3 regions of the Faecalibacterium sp. OF03-6AC genome follow, and region 2 is predicted to be linked to each of the others. Evidence: riboswitches for the same ligand, from Rfam matches in the RefSeq annotation. Region 2 holds a riboswitch; each other region holds the start of a gene.
What was found. A riboswitch is a leader RNA that binds a small molecule or an ion and turns the genes downstream of it on or off. The one in region 2 is predicted to bind thiamine pyrophosphate.
Positions count from the first base shown of each region.

Region 1: it holds a riboswitch for thiamine pyrophosphate, as region 2 does, so the genes downstream of both, thiD (bifunctional hydroxymethylpyrimidine kinase/phosphomethylpyrimidine kinase) here and DXA66_RS00600 (energy-coupled thiamine transporter ThiT) in region 2, are expected to answer to the same signal.
Region 3: it holds a riboswitch for thiamine pyrophosphate, as region 2 does, so the genes downstream of both, thiW (energy coupling factor transporter S component ThiW) here and DXA66_RS00600 (energy-coupled thiamine transporter ThiT) in region 2, are expected to answer to the same signal.

Region 1 covers NZ_QUEN01000003.1:82,968-87,051, reverse strand. The annotation lists gene DXA66_RS04270 (aspartate dehydrogenase domain-containing protein) at 1-82, shown strand, start outside; gene DXA66_RS04265 (D-isomer specific 2-hydroxyacid dehydrogenase family protein) at 98-994, shown strand; gene DXA66_RS04260 (TIGR00730 family Rossman fold protein) at 1,036-1,572, opposite strand; TPP riboswitch at 1,669-1,775, shown strand; gene thiD (bifunctional hydroxymethylpyrimidine kinase/phosphomethylpyrimidine kinase) at 1,833-2,633, shown strand; gene DXA66_RS04250 (TENA/THI-4 family protein) at 2,626-3,303, shown strand; gene DXA66_RS04245 (rhomboid family intramembrane serine protease) at 3,895-4,084, opposite strand, start outside.
Region 2 covers NZ_QUEN01000001.1:133,583-137,666, forward strand. The annotation lists gene sigG (RNA polymerase sporulation sigma factor SigG) at 1-726, shown strand, start outside; gene DXA66_RS00595 (sporulation transcriptional regulator SpoIIID) at 777-1,025, opposite strand; TPP riboswitch at 1,136-1,235, shown strand; gene DXA66_RS00600 (energy-coupled thiamine transporter ThiT) at 1,318-1,947, shown strand; tRNA gene DXA66_RS00605 (tRNA-Ala) at 2,089-2,164, shown strand; gene bilS (flavodoxin family protein BilS) at 2,228-2,719, shown strand; gene DXA66_RS00615 (DNA-3-methyladenine glycosylase) at 2,812-3,648, opposite strand; gene yfcE (phosphodiesterase) at 3,648-4,084, opposite strand, start outside.
Region 3 covers NZ_QUEN01000010.1:24,539-28,622, reverse strand. The annotation lists gene thiE (thiamine phosphate synthase) at 1-114, opposite strand, end outside; gene thiM (hydroxyethylthiazole kinase) at 101-922, opposite strand; gene thiW (energy coupling factor transporter S component ThiW) at 938-1,453, opposite strand; TPP riboswitch at 1,744-1,851, opposite strand; gene DXA66_RS11190 (hypothetical protein) at 2,042-3,445, shown strand; gene DXA66_RS11185 (precorrin-8X methylmutase) at 3,608-4,084, opposite strand, start outside.

The DNA.
Region 1 (4,084 bases), on a different contig from region 2:
CTGCTCTTCCACCAGCGCCATTGCCGGTTGGAGCGTAGTTGCCCTGCTGCGCAACCTCTCCTCCCCCGTATGCTTCTATTAAAGGAGGGCTTTGCAGATGTTCAACAAACTGGTGGCCATTGAGCCGGTAAGCCTGATTCCTTCCGCCGAGGAAGAGCTGCATCAGTACGCAAAAGAAGTGGTGCTGTACCGCGATATCCCGGCCAGCGACGACGAAATCGTGCAGCGCATCGGAGATGCCGATGCCGTGCTTTTGAGCTACACCTCCCGCATGGGCAAAAATGTGATCGAGCGCTGCCCGAATATCCGTTACATCGGCATGTGCTGCAGCCTGTATTCTGAGGAAAGCGCCAATGTGGATATCGCCTACGCCCGCACCCGCGGCATCAAAGTGCTGGGCATCCGGGACTACGGCGACCGCGGCGTTGTGGAGTACGTCCTGCATGAGCTCACCGGCATCCTGCACGGTTTTGGGATGCCCATGCTGCGGGACGAGCCGGTGGAGATCACCGGGCTGAAGGCAGGCATCATCGGGCTGGGTGTGTCCGGCAAAATGATCGCCGACGCGCTGCAGTTCATGGGTGCCGACATTGCCTATTACAGCCGCACCCGCAAGCCGGATGCCGAAGCTGTGGGCATGGCCTATAAGCCGCTGGCACAGCTGCTGACCGAGAGCGAGGTGGTGTTCACCTGCCTGAACAAGAACGTACTGCTGTTGGGCAAGGACGAATTTGCACAGCTGGGCGCAGGCAAGGTACTGTTCAACACCTCCATCGGTCCGGGCTTTGACTCTGCTGCTCTGGAACAGTGGCTTGCTCTGCCGGGCACCCACTTCTTCTGTGACACCCGTGCCGCTGCCGGCCCGGTGGGTGAAGACTTCTTTGCACGTGAGAATGTGCATTGCGCGAATGTTTCTGCCGGACGCACCAAGCAGGCTTTTGTGCTGCTGAGCCAGAAGGTGCTGGCAAATATCCGCACTGCACTGGGAGAATGATATAAAAAGGAAACGCTTCCCGGCCGGGGAAGCGTTTCCTTTTAGGCTTTATTCAAAATTGTTGTGATCTCTTCCAGATTCGCCGCAAATCGGATGCCCTGTTGGCGCTGCGGCGTGGAAAGGCCTTTCTCGATCATTTTGGCAAGCAGTGCTTTCAGGCTGTCGTAGTAGCCGTTCAGATCATACAGGATGCAGGGCGCGTCCAACTGGCCCAGCGAGACCTTGGACATTACCTCTGCGATCTCTTCCAGCGTGCCGGTGCCGCCGGGGAATGCGATGAAGGCATCGCCCAGCTCGATCATCTTCGTCTTGCGCTCGGTCATGTCCTTGGTGACGATCAGCTCGGTCAGGCCATCGTGCTGCAGCTCCTGCTGCACAAAGAACTGCGGTTCCACACCGGTCACCGTGCCGCCTGCGTCCAGCGCGCTCTGGGCAAGCTGACCCATCAGGCCGCTGCGGGAGCCGCCGTACACAAGGCGGTGCCCGTTTGCACCGATCCAGCTGCCCAGTTCCCGGACAGCTGCCGCCAGCGCAGGATCATTGCCCGCATTTGCTCCAAGATAGACCGTGATGTTCATGGTATTTCCCCCTTTGTTTTTTCCATTTTACCACGCAGCGGGCCGATTGAAAAGGGCCATCCCCTTGCAAATGCAGCGGCACTGTGGTATTCTTGAACGCAGAAAAAAGGGAGCCTGCAAAAGCAGGCTGAGAGTGGGCTGTTTGCCCAGACCTGTGACCTGATTTGGACAATGCCAACGTAGGGAGATACTGCTGCTTCAAAGTGCGGAGATGCCTCCTTGCGGGCATTTCCGCATTTTTTGCAAAGGAAGTTGTAACCATGAAAACTGCATTGACGATTGCCGGCAGCGATTCCAGCGGCGGTGCTGGCATCCAGGCCGATATCAAAACCATGACTGCAAACGGCGTGTACGCCATGAGCGCTATTACCGCACTGACTGCCCAGAACACCACAGGTGTGACCGGCATTTTTGAAGCCACGCCCGAATTTCTGGCACAGGAGATCGATGCCATTTTTACCGACATCTACCCGGATGCCGTCAAGATCGGCATGGTATCCTCGGCAGAGCTGATCGGTGTGATCGCCGAAAAGCTGCACACCTACGGCGCAAAGCATATCGTGGTGGACCCGGTGATGGTTGCCACCTCCGGCTCCAAGCTGCTGCGGGACGATGCCGTGCAGGCACTGACCGAAAAGCTGCTGCCCATGGCAGAGGTGGTCACCCCCAACATTCCGGAGGCTGAGATCCTTTCCGGCATGAAGATCACCGATGCGGCCGGAATGGAGGCCGCTGCAAGGCTGATCAGCGAGAAATACCACTGTGCCGTGCTGTGCAAGGGCGGCCACCAGATCAACGATGCCGACGACCTTCTGTGGCGGGACGGCTGCGGCAAATGGTTCCGCGGCAAGCGCATTGCAAACCCCAATACCCACGGCACCGGCTGCACCCTATCCAGCGCCATTGCGTCCAATCTGGCAAAGGGCTATGATCTGGATGCATCGGTGGAGCGCGCAAAGGCCTACATTTCCGGCTGTCTTTCTGCCATGCTGGATCTGGGCCACGGCTCCGGCCCGATGGACCATATGTTTGCACTGAAGGGAGAGTTTGTGGGTGAGTGAGCAGACCTTTGTGCAGCAGCTGGTGCAGGAAAGTCTGCCTGTGTGGGAGAAATGCCTGCACTCAGAATTTCTGACCCACCTTGCGGATGGCACACTGGATGAAGCCTGCTTCAAGGGCTACATCGTGGAGGACAGTCTTTACCTGCGGGAATATGCCAAGGTGTTTGCCTGGGGCATGACCAAGGCAAAGGATATGCAGACCATCCGCACCTACTATTCCCTGCTTTCCTTCGTGAATGAGAGCGAGGATGCAGCCCGCCTGCACTATCTCAGGCACTTTGGACTGACCGATGAAGGCATCCAGAGCCTGCCGCTGCGGCCGGAGAACCGTGCCTATGTAGACTCTATGATCGAAGCCGCCAAAAACGGCGAGGGCGCAGCCGAGTGCATGATGGCCTGCCTGCCCTGTATGCTGAGCTATGGCTGGATCTTCCAGAAACTGCTGGAAGAAAAGCCTTCCGTGCAGGATACCCTTTATGGTGCACTGGTGGTGGACTATGCTGACAAGGGCTATGAGGCTGCCTGCCGCGACTGGGCCGCGTTTGCAGAAAAAGTCTGCGAAGGCCTGAGCGACGAGCGCCTTGCCCGCTGCCGCGAGATCTTCCATGCCTGCTCGGAGCACGAGCTGAACTTCTGGGCCATGGCTGCTTCCCCGCGCAGTGACCTGTAATGTTTCCTAAAATATAAAATGCACCCGGCCTGTGGGCAGAACCGCAGCAACCGGGTGCATTTGTTTTGTTCAGGGTTTCGTGGCCGCAGCCGCAGGCATGAGCCTTGGTGCCGGAAACAAGGGAGCCCTAAAACAAAAACTCCCCCGGCTCTTCTGCCGAGGGAGTGGAAAAGAAAAACGCCCCTAACAGAAGAATTCTCTTCTGTCAAGGACGAAAAAAATTTGGCCTTTTATCCGCGGTGCCACCCTGACTTCATGGGCATGACCCCATGCACTTGGCGGGATGCCAACACATCCCCGGCAACTGACGTATGCCCTACGTTGCAGAATACTGTGCGGCGAAAGTTCTCCGCAGTTCCCTGCACCCTCAGCGGTCCATTTCGGGAAAATATAACGCAAAGTCACACTTTCCTTGACGAACTGTTTCCGGTCTGCTTCTCAGCTGCGCAGGCTCTCTGTACAGGCATGGTTCGCCGTTATCTCCACTTCAACGGTTTAGTGTATTGAATTTTGCTATATTAAACCACAGATTTTTCGTTTGTCAATACATGTTTGCAAATTTTTCAAAATCAGCCTATGTCCACAGTGGGTTCAGCGCTTCCGGCGGCTGTTCGTGCTGGAAAACTTCACCGCTTTTGCCGGCCTGCGGCGGCTGTGCAACGCACTGTAGTAGCCAAAGGCAGTGCCGCATAAGCCGCCCACAATGTGCATGAAGTTTGCTACATTGTCGTGCACAAAAATGATATCGTACACCTGCTGACCAAAGTACAGCGCTGCAACC
Region 2 (4,084 bases):
CTGCCTGTGCTGACCGAAGCCGAAAAGCGGGAACTGCTGGCCCGCGCCCACGCCGGTGATGCAGCAGCCCGGGAACAAATGGTGGAAGGCAACCTGCGGCTGGTGCTCAGCGTGGTGCAGCGGTTCGCCCAGCGCGGCGAAAATCTGGACGACCTGTTTCAGGTGGGGTGCATCGGCCTGATCAAGGCCATCGATAACTTTGATCCTGCCCAGCCGGTGCGCTTTTCCACCTACGGCGTGCCCATGATCATTGGGGAGATCCGGCGCTTTCTGCGGGACAACAACGCCCTGCGGGTGAGCCGCAGCCTGCGGGATACCGCCTACCGTGCCATGCAGAGCCGCGAAGCGCTGGAAAAGCAGCTGGGCCGCGAGCCGACCATGGACGAGATCGCACAGGCGGCGGGCCTTGCCCGGCGCGAAGTGGCCGCTGCGCTGGAATCGGTGATGGAGCCGATCAGTCTGGAAGAGCCGGTGTACACCGATGGCGGCGATGCGATGTATGTGATCGATCAGGTGCGGGACCCGGACGGCGAGGACAGCTGGATCAGCGGGCTGCAGTTCCGGCAGACCGTGGCCGGGCTGACCCCGCGGGAAAAGCGGATCATGGAGCTGCGCTACCTGCAGGGCAAGACCCAGATGGAGGTGGCGCAGGAGATCGGCATCAGTCAGGCACAGGTCAGCCGGTTGGAAAAAGGCGCACTGAGCCAGTTCCGCACCCGGGACTGAACCTAAAAAAGGCGGCACAGCTTCCGTTTTGTTCGGAAGTGTGCCGTCTTTTATCTGCGGCTGTATTTGCGCCGGGTGGCCGCACCGCCGCGCAGATGCCGCTCTGCCTTATTGCAGGCCAGAACCGCCCGCACCTGCCGGAACAGCTCCGGCTGCAGCGTCCGCAGCCGTACCGCAACATCCTTGTGCACGGTGGACTTGCTGCACCCGAACACCGCTGCCGCCGCACGCACTGTGGCCCGGTTGGCCGCGATATATTCGCCCAGCTGTACCGCCCTCTGTTCGGGGTCTCCCTTCATATCCAGACTCCTCCCATTGTGAACTTATAGTACAGCCTATGCACAGGCCGGGGCAGATATGTTCCGCCGGGGCTTGACTTTTGCGCCGGATGCGCTATACTTTTGCTTGGACATAAAAACAGGGGCGCCGAAAGGCTGAGATCCGCGTTTTGCGGAGTACCCTTTTACCAGACCGGACAATGCCGGCGTGGGAGTTTGCAGAACTGTCCGTTCTTTCACAAACCCCATGCGCCTGCTGAAAAGCGGGCGCATTTTGTTTTTGTGTACTATTGTTCTGAGAAGAGGAATCCCTATGACCAAAACCTATTCCAAGACCCGCATTCTGGTGGAGGGCGCACTGATGATCGCCCTGTCCACCGTTTTGAGCATGATCCAGATCCCGCTCATGCCCCACGGTGGTTCCATCACCCTGTTCAGCATGGTGCCCATTCTGGTAATGAGCTACCGCCACGGCGCAAAGTGGGGCATCATGACCGCTTTCGTCAACAGCCTGATCCAGCTTGTGCAGGGCCTTGGCAATCTGGCATACTGCCAGACCCTCACGGCACAGGTGGGCTGCGTGCTGCTGGACTACCTTCTGGCCTTCACGGTGCTTGGCTTTGCCTGCCTGATCGCAAAGCCGTTCCGCCGCCGCACCGTGGGTGTCGGTGTCAGCGCCTTTGTGGTGTGCCTGCTGCGCTTTTTGTGCAGCTTTCTGTCCGGTTACATCGTCTGGAAGGACTACGACTACGCGTTCAGCTGGATGACCGAGATCGGCTTTCCCGGCATCTCCAACATGAGCGTGGACGGTCTGTGCTGGCTGTACAGTGCCGTGTACAACGCCACCTACATGCTGCCGGAAGCCATCCTGACCACGGTCCTTGTGGTGATCCTGATCCGTGTCGCACCGCAGATCTTCGACCCGCAGAACGCAAGAGCGTAAGTTTTTTCGCAGTCATTTTTCCCGCCGGGGAGGGCATTTCCCCGGCGGGAATTTTTTTTGCAGAAAATCCCAAAAAGCTGTTGACAATCCGGCAAAGCGCTGGTATAATTATTCCTGTCGTCAGGCACGGCACAAACATCTGGGGGATTAGCTCAGCTGGGAGAGCGCTTGCATGGCATGCAAGAGGTCACCGGTTCGATCCCGGTATTCTCCACCAGAAGGAAAAACACCGCACGGAAACGTGCGGTATTTTTTGTTGTTACCGACCAAAGGAGAAACTATGAGCTACGCGATCGTATTCAGCAGTAAAACAGGCAACACAAAATTATTGGCAGACACGCTGCACGCCTGTCTGCCACAGGAAAACTGCTGCTATTTTGGCACCCCGGACCCTGCTGCCATGGAAGCGGACGACCTCTATGTGGGCTTCTGGACAGACAAGGGAAACGCTGACGAAAGCACTTTGGACTTTTTGAAGCAGCTGCACGGCAAAAGCATCTTCCTTTTTGGCACCGCCGGCTTTGGCGGCAGTGAGGAGTATTTCAACAAGATCCTGAAAAAGGTGGAGGGTTCGCTGGACAGGAGCAACACAGTCTTCGGCCGTTATATGTGTCAGGGCAAGATGCCGCTGTCGGTACGCCAGCGGTATGAGGGCATGAAAAAGCAGCCGATCCATCTGCCCAATCTGGATGCGCTGATCGAGAATTTTGACAACGCCCTTTCTCACCCGGATGCAGAAGATCTGGAACGGTTAAAGCAGGCGGTAAAATGATAAAAAGGCAGCGGTTTTCCTCAAACAGAGGAAGCCGTTGCCTTTTTTGCTTAGCGGATGATCCTACGCTCCTGCCTGCAGTTCCGCGGTTCTCATCCCACGCTTCTTTTATAAAAGAACAGGTACTGCTGCACGATGCCTGCTTCCGGCCCGAACTGCGGGAACGGGTCCTGTCCGGCAAACTCGTCCCGAATGAGCCGTTCGATCCAGACATCCACCGGCACACGGCCCACACGGCCATAGCCGAACAGACACACGCAGTTTGCCACCTTTTTGCCCACACCGTCCAGTTCCATCAAACGGGCAAAAAGTGCTTCATCGGGCAGGGAAGCCAGCTTTTTCAGGTCCAGTGTGCCCTCTGCCGCCTGCTGCGCCGCATGCAGCACGTAGCGGGTGCGGTAGCCAAGACCGCACTCCTGCAGCGCCTGCTCCCCGGCACAGCAGAGCGCTTCTGCTGTCGGGAACGTGTACACCGGCCCTTCGCTATCGCTGCCCAGCCGCTCGCCAAACCGCTCCGAAAGCAGCTCTACCGCCCTGCGGATAGCCGGGATGCTCTTTCGCTGCGAGATGATGAAGCTGACCAGCATCTCCCACTCATCCTGACGCAGCACCCGGATGCCCCGGCCATATTCCATGGCACGCTGCAGAAAGTCGTCCCGGCTGTCCAGCTTTCCGCGCAGGGCGGCATAGCTGCGGCCAAGGTCGAAGTAACCGTGCCAGAAGGTTTCCCATGCGCCCGGCTCACACCGCACCGTGTAGGTTCCGCTGCGCAGTGGTCTGAGGTAAAGCAGCTGTCTCCCGGAAACAAACCGATACCAGCCCTCCGCCTGCTTCCGGGGGCGAAAGCACTGGCCGCTTTCCAGAATTTTGTCCGGGTCGAAATCATCCCGGATCTGAACCGTTTTCTCTTCCAGCTCCATTGCCCCCATCACAGCTCCAGCTCCCGGTACACTTCGCCTTCCAGCGTTTTCCAAAGGAAAGTCTCCCCTTCCAGTGTCATATAGCTATGTGCGCTCCCCTCCTTCGGGATGCTCACAGAACCGGGGTTCAGGTAGAGATTGCCTTCGCCGAACTCTGTCCACGCCGGAATGTGGGTGTGGCCATGCAGCAGGACATCCCCCGGAGCCAGCGGCGGCAGTTTTTTCAGGTTGTGTACATGACCGTGGGTAGCGTAAACGAGCCGCCTGCCCACCGGCAGCACCGCATAGTCGGCCAGAATGGGAAAATCCAGCACCATCTGATCCACCTCAGCGTCACAGTTGCCCCGCACGCACAAAAGCGCCGGCTTCAGCCCGTTCAGGAGCGGGATGACCTCCTTCGGGGCATAGCCCTCCGGCAGGTCGTTGCGGGGGCCGTGATACAAAA
Region 3 (4,084 bases), on a different contig from region 2:
ACAGGTGACACCGCCCTTCAGGGCGCTCTCCACCTGTTCATAGAGGGTCTGTTTGCCCACCCATGCGCGGTCGGTGACGGCATACAGAAGCATGTTCTGCTTATCGCACTTCATAGTTTGCTCCTTCTTCCAGCTGATCCGGGGTCATATTGTAAATGGCATCGATGATATAATTGCGGTAGGTGGAGTTGCCGTCCAGCGGGGTCAGGCGTTTGTGGGCGGTCTCGCCCGCAAGGCCCATGGCGCACACTGCAGCTGCAGCGGCTTCCAGCGGATGGCCGGGGTTGGCGGTAACGAACGCCGCCGTCAGGGCCGAAAGCTGGCAGCCTGTGCCGGTGATGCTGCTCATCATGGCATTGCCGTTGCGGATGCAGTAGGCGGTGTGGGCATCGGCCACGATGTCGATGGCACCGGTAATGGCAATAACGGCACCCGTCTGGGCTGCAAAGGCCTTGGCAAAGGCCACGGCAGAATCCAGATTGGCCTCAGTAACTTTATCGGCCACATCGGCATCCACGCCCTTGGTGGTTCCCGCGCCGGAAGCCAGCGTTTTGATCTCCGAGATGTTGCCGCGGATCACGGTGAACTTTACGTCCCGGAGCAGGCGGAAAGCCGTGTCGGTGCGCAGGCGGGATGCACCCGCACCCACCGGGTCCAGCACCACAGGATGGCCCAGCTGGTTTGCCTTTTTGCCCGCCAGCAGCATGCTGGTGATGGTGCGGCTGTTCAGGGTGCCGATGTTGATGTTCAGACCGCCGCAGATGGTGGTGATGTCCTCCACCTCGGCGGCATCGTCGGCCATGATGGGCGAAGCACCGCAGGCCAGCACCATGTTGGCGCAGTCGTTCACGGTGACGTAGTTGGTAATGTTATGGATGAGCGGGCAGGTGCGGCGGACATTTTCAAACTCTGTTTTAAACATTTGCACGCACCACCGTCAGGAAAGGCTGTTCTGCATGGAGCGCAGAGCGCCGGAGCGCTGCAGGCTGTACACCAGCACGCCCGCAATGATGGAACCCACTGCAGTGGAGATGAGGAACGGCACGATGTAGGCATAGAACGCGATATCGCCAGCGCTCTTGCCCATGAGGAAGATGGCCACCGGGTAAGCGCACAGGCCGCCCAGAATGCTGGTGCCGAACACCTCGCCCACCATGGTGGCAAGGATGTTTTTGGTCTTATGGTACACAAGGCCGCACAGCAGTGCGCCGAACATGCTGCCGGGGAAGGCCATCAGGCTGCCCAGACCCAGCAGATTGCGCAGCAGCGAGGCCACAAAGGCCACGCCCACGCCCCACCACGGGCCAAGCAGCACCGCGCAGGTCACATTGACCATGTGCTGGATGGGTGCACATTTGCTGCCGAACATGGGGAAGCTGAATACGCTGCCCACCACGCACAGAGCGCACAGCATGCCGGCCAGCGCCAGCTTTTTCACAGAGAGTTTTTTCATAAGGCAAGGCTCCTTTCCAAACCTGCGGAAGCAGCAAAAACCATACAGCGCCTCCGCAAACAGCCCGCACCCGGTGCCAGACCCGGCGCAGGAACTATAAGAAGCGGTCGAGACTTGCTGGTCTCCTCTCACGCCGGAACACGGCTTCCCATCGCTGACGGTCACAAAGCTCAGGGCGCTCCCCCTCAGCCCGCTGCGGCACTTTCGCAGAAAAGTACAAGGCATCCTCCTTAATGGTAATCGGTACACAACAAAAAACAGGAGACACCTTCCGCGGTGCCTCCTGCAAAAAATCATCCATTCTGACTTCCTACGGCGGCATTATCCGCATCAGGTAAAAGGGTCGAAGTTTGGATACTTCCTCTCAGCCTGCTTCACAAGCTCCCCTGTATTTGATTGTGACTGTATTCTACACCCTTTGCGCACAAATTGCAAGAGGGGGCAAAGGCGCGCACAGCGGTGCAAAACGGTTTTCACGCAGTTTTTGGGGCGTTTCACGCAGGTTTTATTGAAAAAGAAGGTGAAATATGGTATTTTTAAGGCGGACGCATACCCCCCCCCCCGTAAACAAAAAAGGAGGAATTCCGTATGAAGCAGACGACCCTGACCCAAAGGCTGCTTTCGGCCATCGTGGCGCTGTGCATGGTGCTGAGCGTGTGCGCACCGGCACTGGCGGCAGAACCGGAAATAGGAAGCGCGGCGATGATCACGCTTACAAAAGGCGGTACAACAACGGGCCTTAAGATGCCTGAGGGCAACGTGAGCCTGAGCGCAGAATATCGAAAAACGTATCTGATCTATGAGCCCGCAGGAAAGGCTGAGTTCTTTGCCGAAGGGGCAGAAGAGCAGAAAATCCACGAGGCGCTGCCGGGCACAAGGATCATCGCAAAAGTTCCTGACAGCGAGCTCAACGACTACCGCCAGTTTAATATGTGGCAGCTTGCCAGCGAGAAAGAACTCGTGAAACCGGATCAAAACTGGCAGGACAAGCAGAGTTTCTGCTTCACCATGCCCGAAGGCGATGTAGAGCTGCGGGCATTCTTTACGACCCTGTACGATGTCAACGTCACACACGGCACCATCGTGGACGAGAACGGCGACACCGGCACATCCAAAAAGATCGTGAAGCCGGGCCAGCTGGTCACCGTCCGGGCCGAAAGCACGGAAGAGAACCCCTTCCTGCAGTGGACGTATACCGGCAAAGCACCCGTAGAGCCGGATGACGGCTGGCCGGAAGGCGGCTGGCAGACCAGCAAGGAGTTCACCTTTAAAATGCCTGAGGGCACTGTGACGCTGGAAGCACAGCGGGACCAGCTGTACAAGGTATCCATCAACGACAGTCTGGGCAGTGTGACCATCAACGGCGAACCACGCAGCAGCCTTTGGGTCAAGGAAGGCGAGACGGTGACAGTGGCTACCACCCTGAAAGACGGCTACTGGATGGAGTTTACGAACTGGACCGCGCAGGACGGCAGTGCCGCGCCGATGGAGCCGGACGAGGGCTGGCAGACCAGCACAGCATTTACCTTTAAAATGCCCGCAGGCGACGTGAGCCTGACCGCTCAGTGGTCGGCCAGCCCGGTGGCCAAGCCTGACCCGGACGAACCTCTTGATGAAGACTTCGGCGTGGAACCTGCACCCATGGATACCGCAGGCGGTACCATTGCCGCCGTGGCCGTGGGCGGTGCAGCCATCTGGGGCGGCTACGAGATCGCCACCCGCGTGATCCTGCACAGCCTCCTGCCCGAGGGCACAGCCATCCCGGCAAACCGCGGCCAACTGGCTCTGCTGGTGTGGAACACCGCAGGCAGGCCCGAACCCGCAGGCGCACCCGCCTTTGTGGATGTGACCGACCCCGATACGGCCAAGGCCGCACAGTGGTGCACCGAGCAGGGCACCATGGCTGCCAAGGGCGACCGCTTTGAGCCCGAAGGCTGGACCCCGAAGTTCAAGGTGATCGAAGTGTGGAACAAGGCGTTCCCCGCAGCCTGATGCCGGCAGTGTGGATGCCGTGCTCGGTTCGGATCTTTTCCGTGAAAATGGGGCTGTTGCAAAATAGCTCTCTGAAAAAATCATGAACAAAACCCGGAACCTTTTCTCAGCCAAAACGGCTCAAAAAGGGTTCCGGGTTTTTGATATTATGCTGTTTCCACCTTATCCGTTCCACCCTCTTGCTGTGGGGTCCAGCATTTCGGCGGCAGAGTAAATGAGGGCGTTGCAGATGGCTGCAGCCACATTGCTGCCGCCCTTGCGGCCCATGGCGGCGATGGCAGGCACGCCGTATCGCTCGCAGGCGGCAAACAGTACTTCCTTGCTTTCCACCACATTCACAAACCCCACCGGCACGCCAATGACCAGTGCAGGCCGCAGACCGGCTTCCATTTCCTCCGCAATGGTCAAAAGGGCCGTGGGCGCATTGCCAATGGCCAGAATGGCCCCCGGGTGCTCCCGGGCAGCGCGGTGCATGGCGGCAACGGCACGGGTGGTGCCCGCCTGCTTTGCGGCTTCGGCCACAGCGGGGTCTGCCATGTAGCAGATGGCTTCACCGTTCAGTTTTTTCAGGCCCGGCTTTGTGATGCCCGCCAGCGCCATATTAGTGTCGGTAACGATGAAAGCACCCGCGTGCAGGGC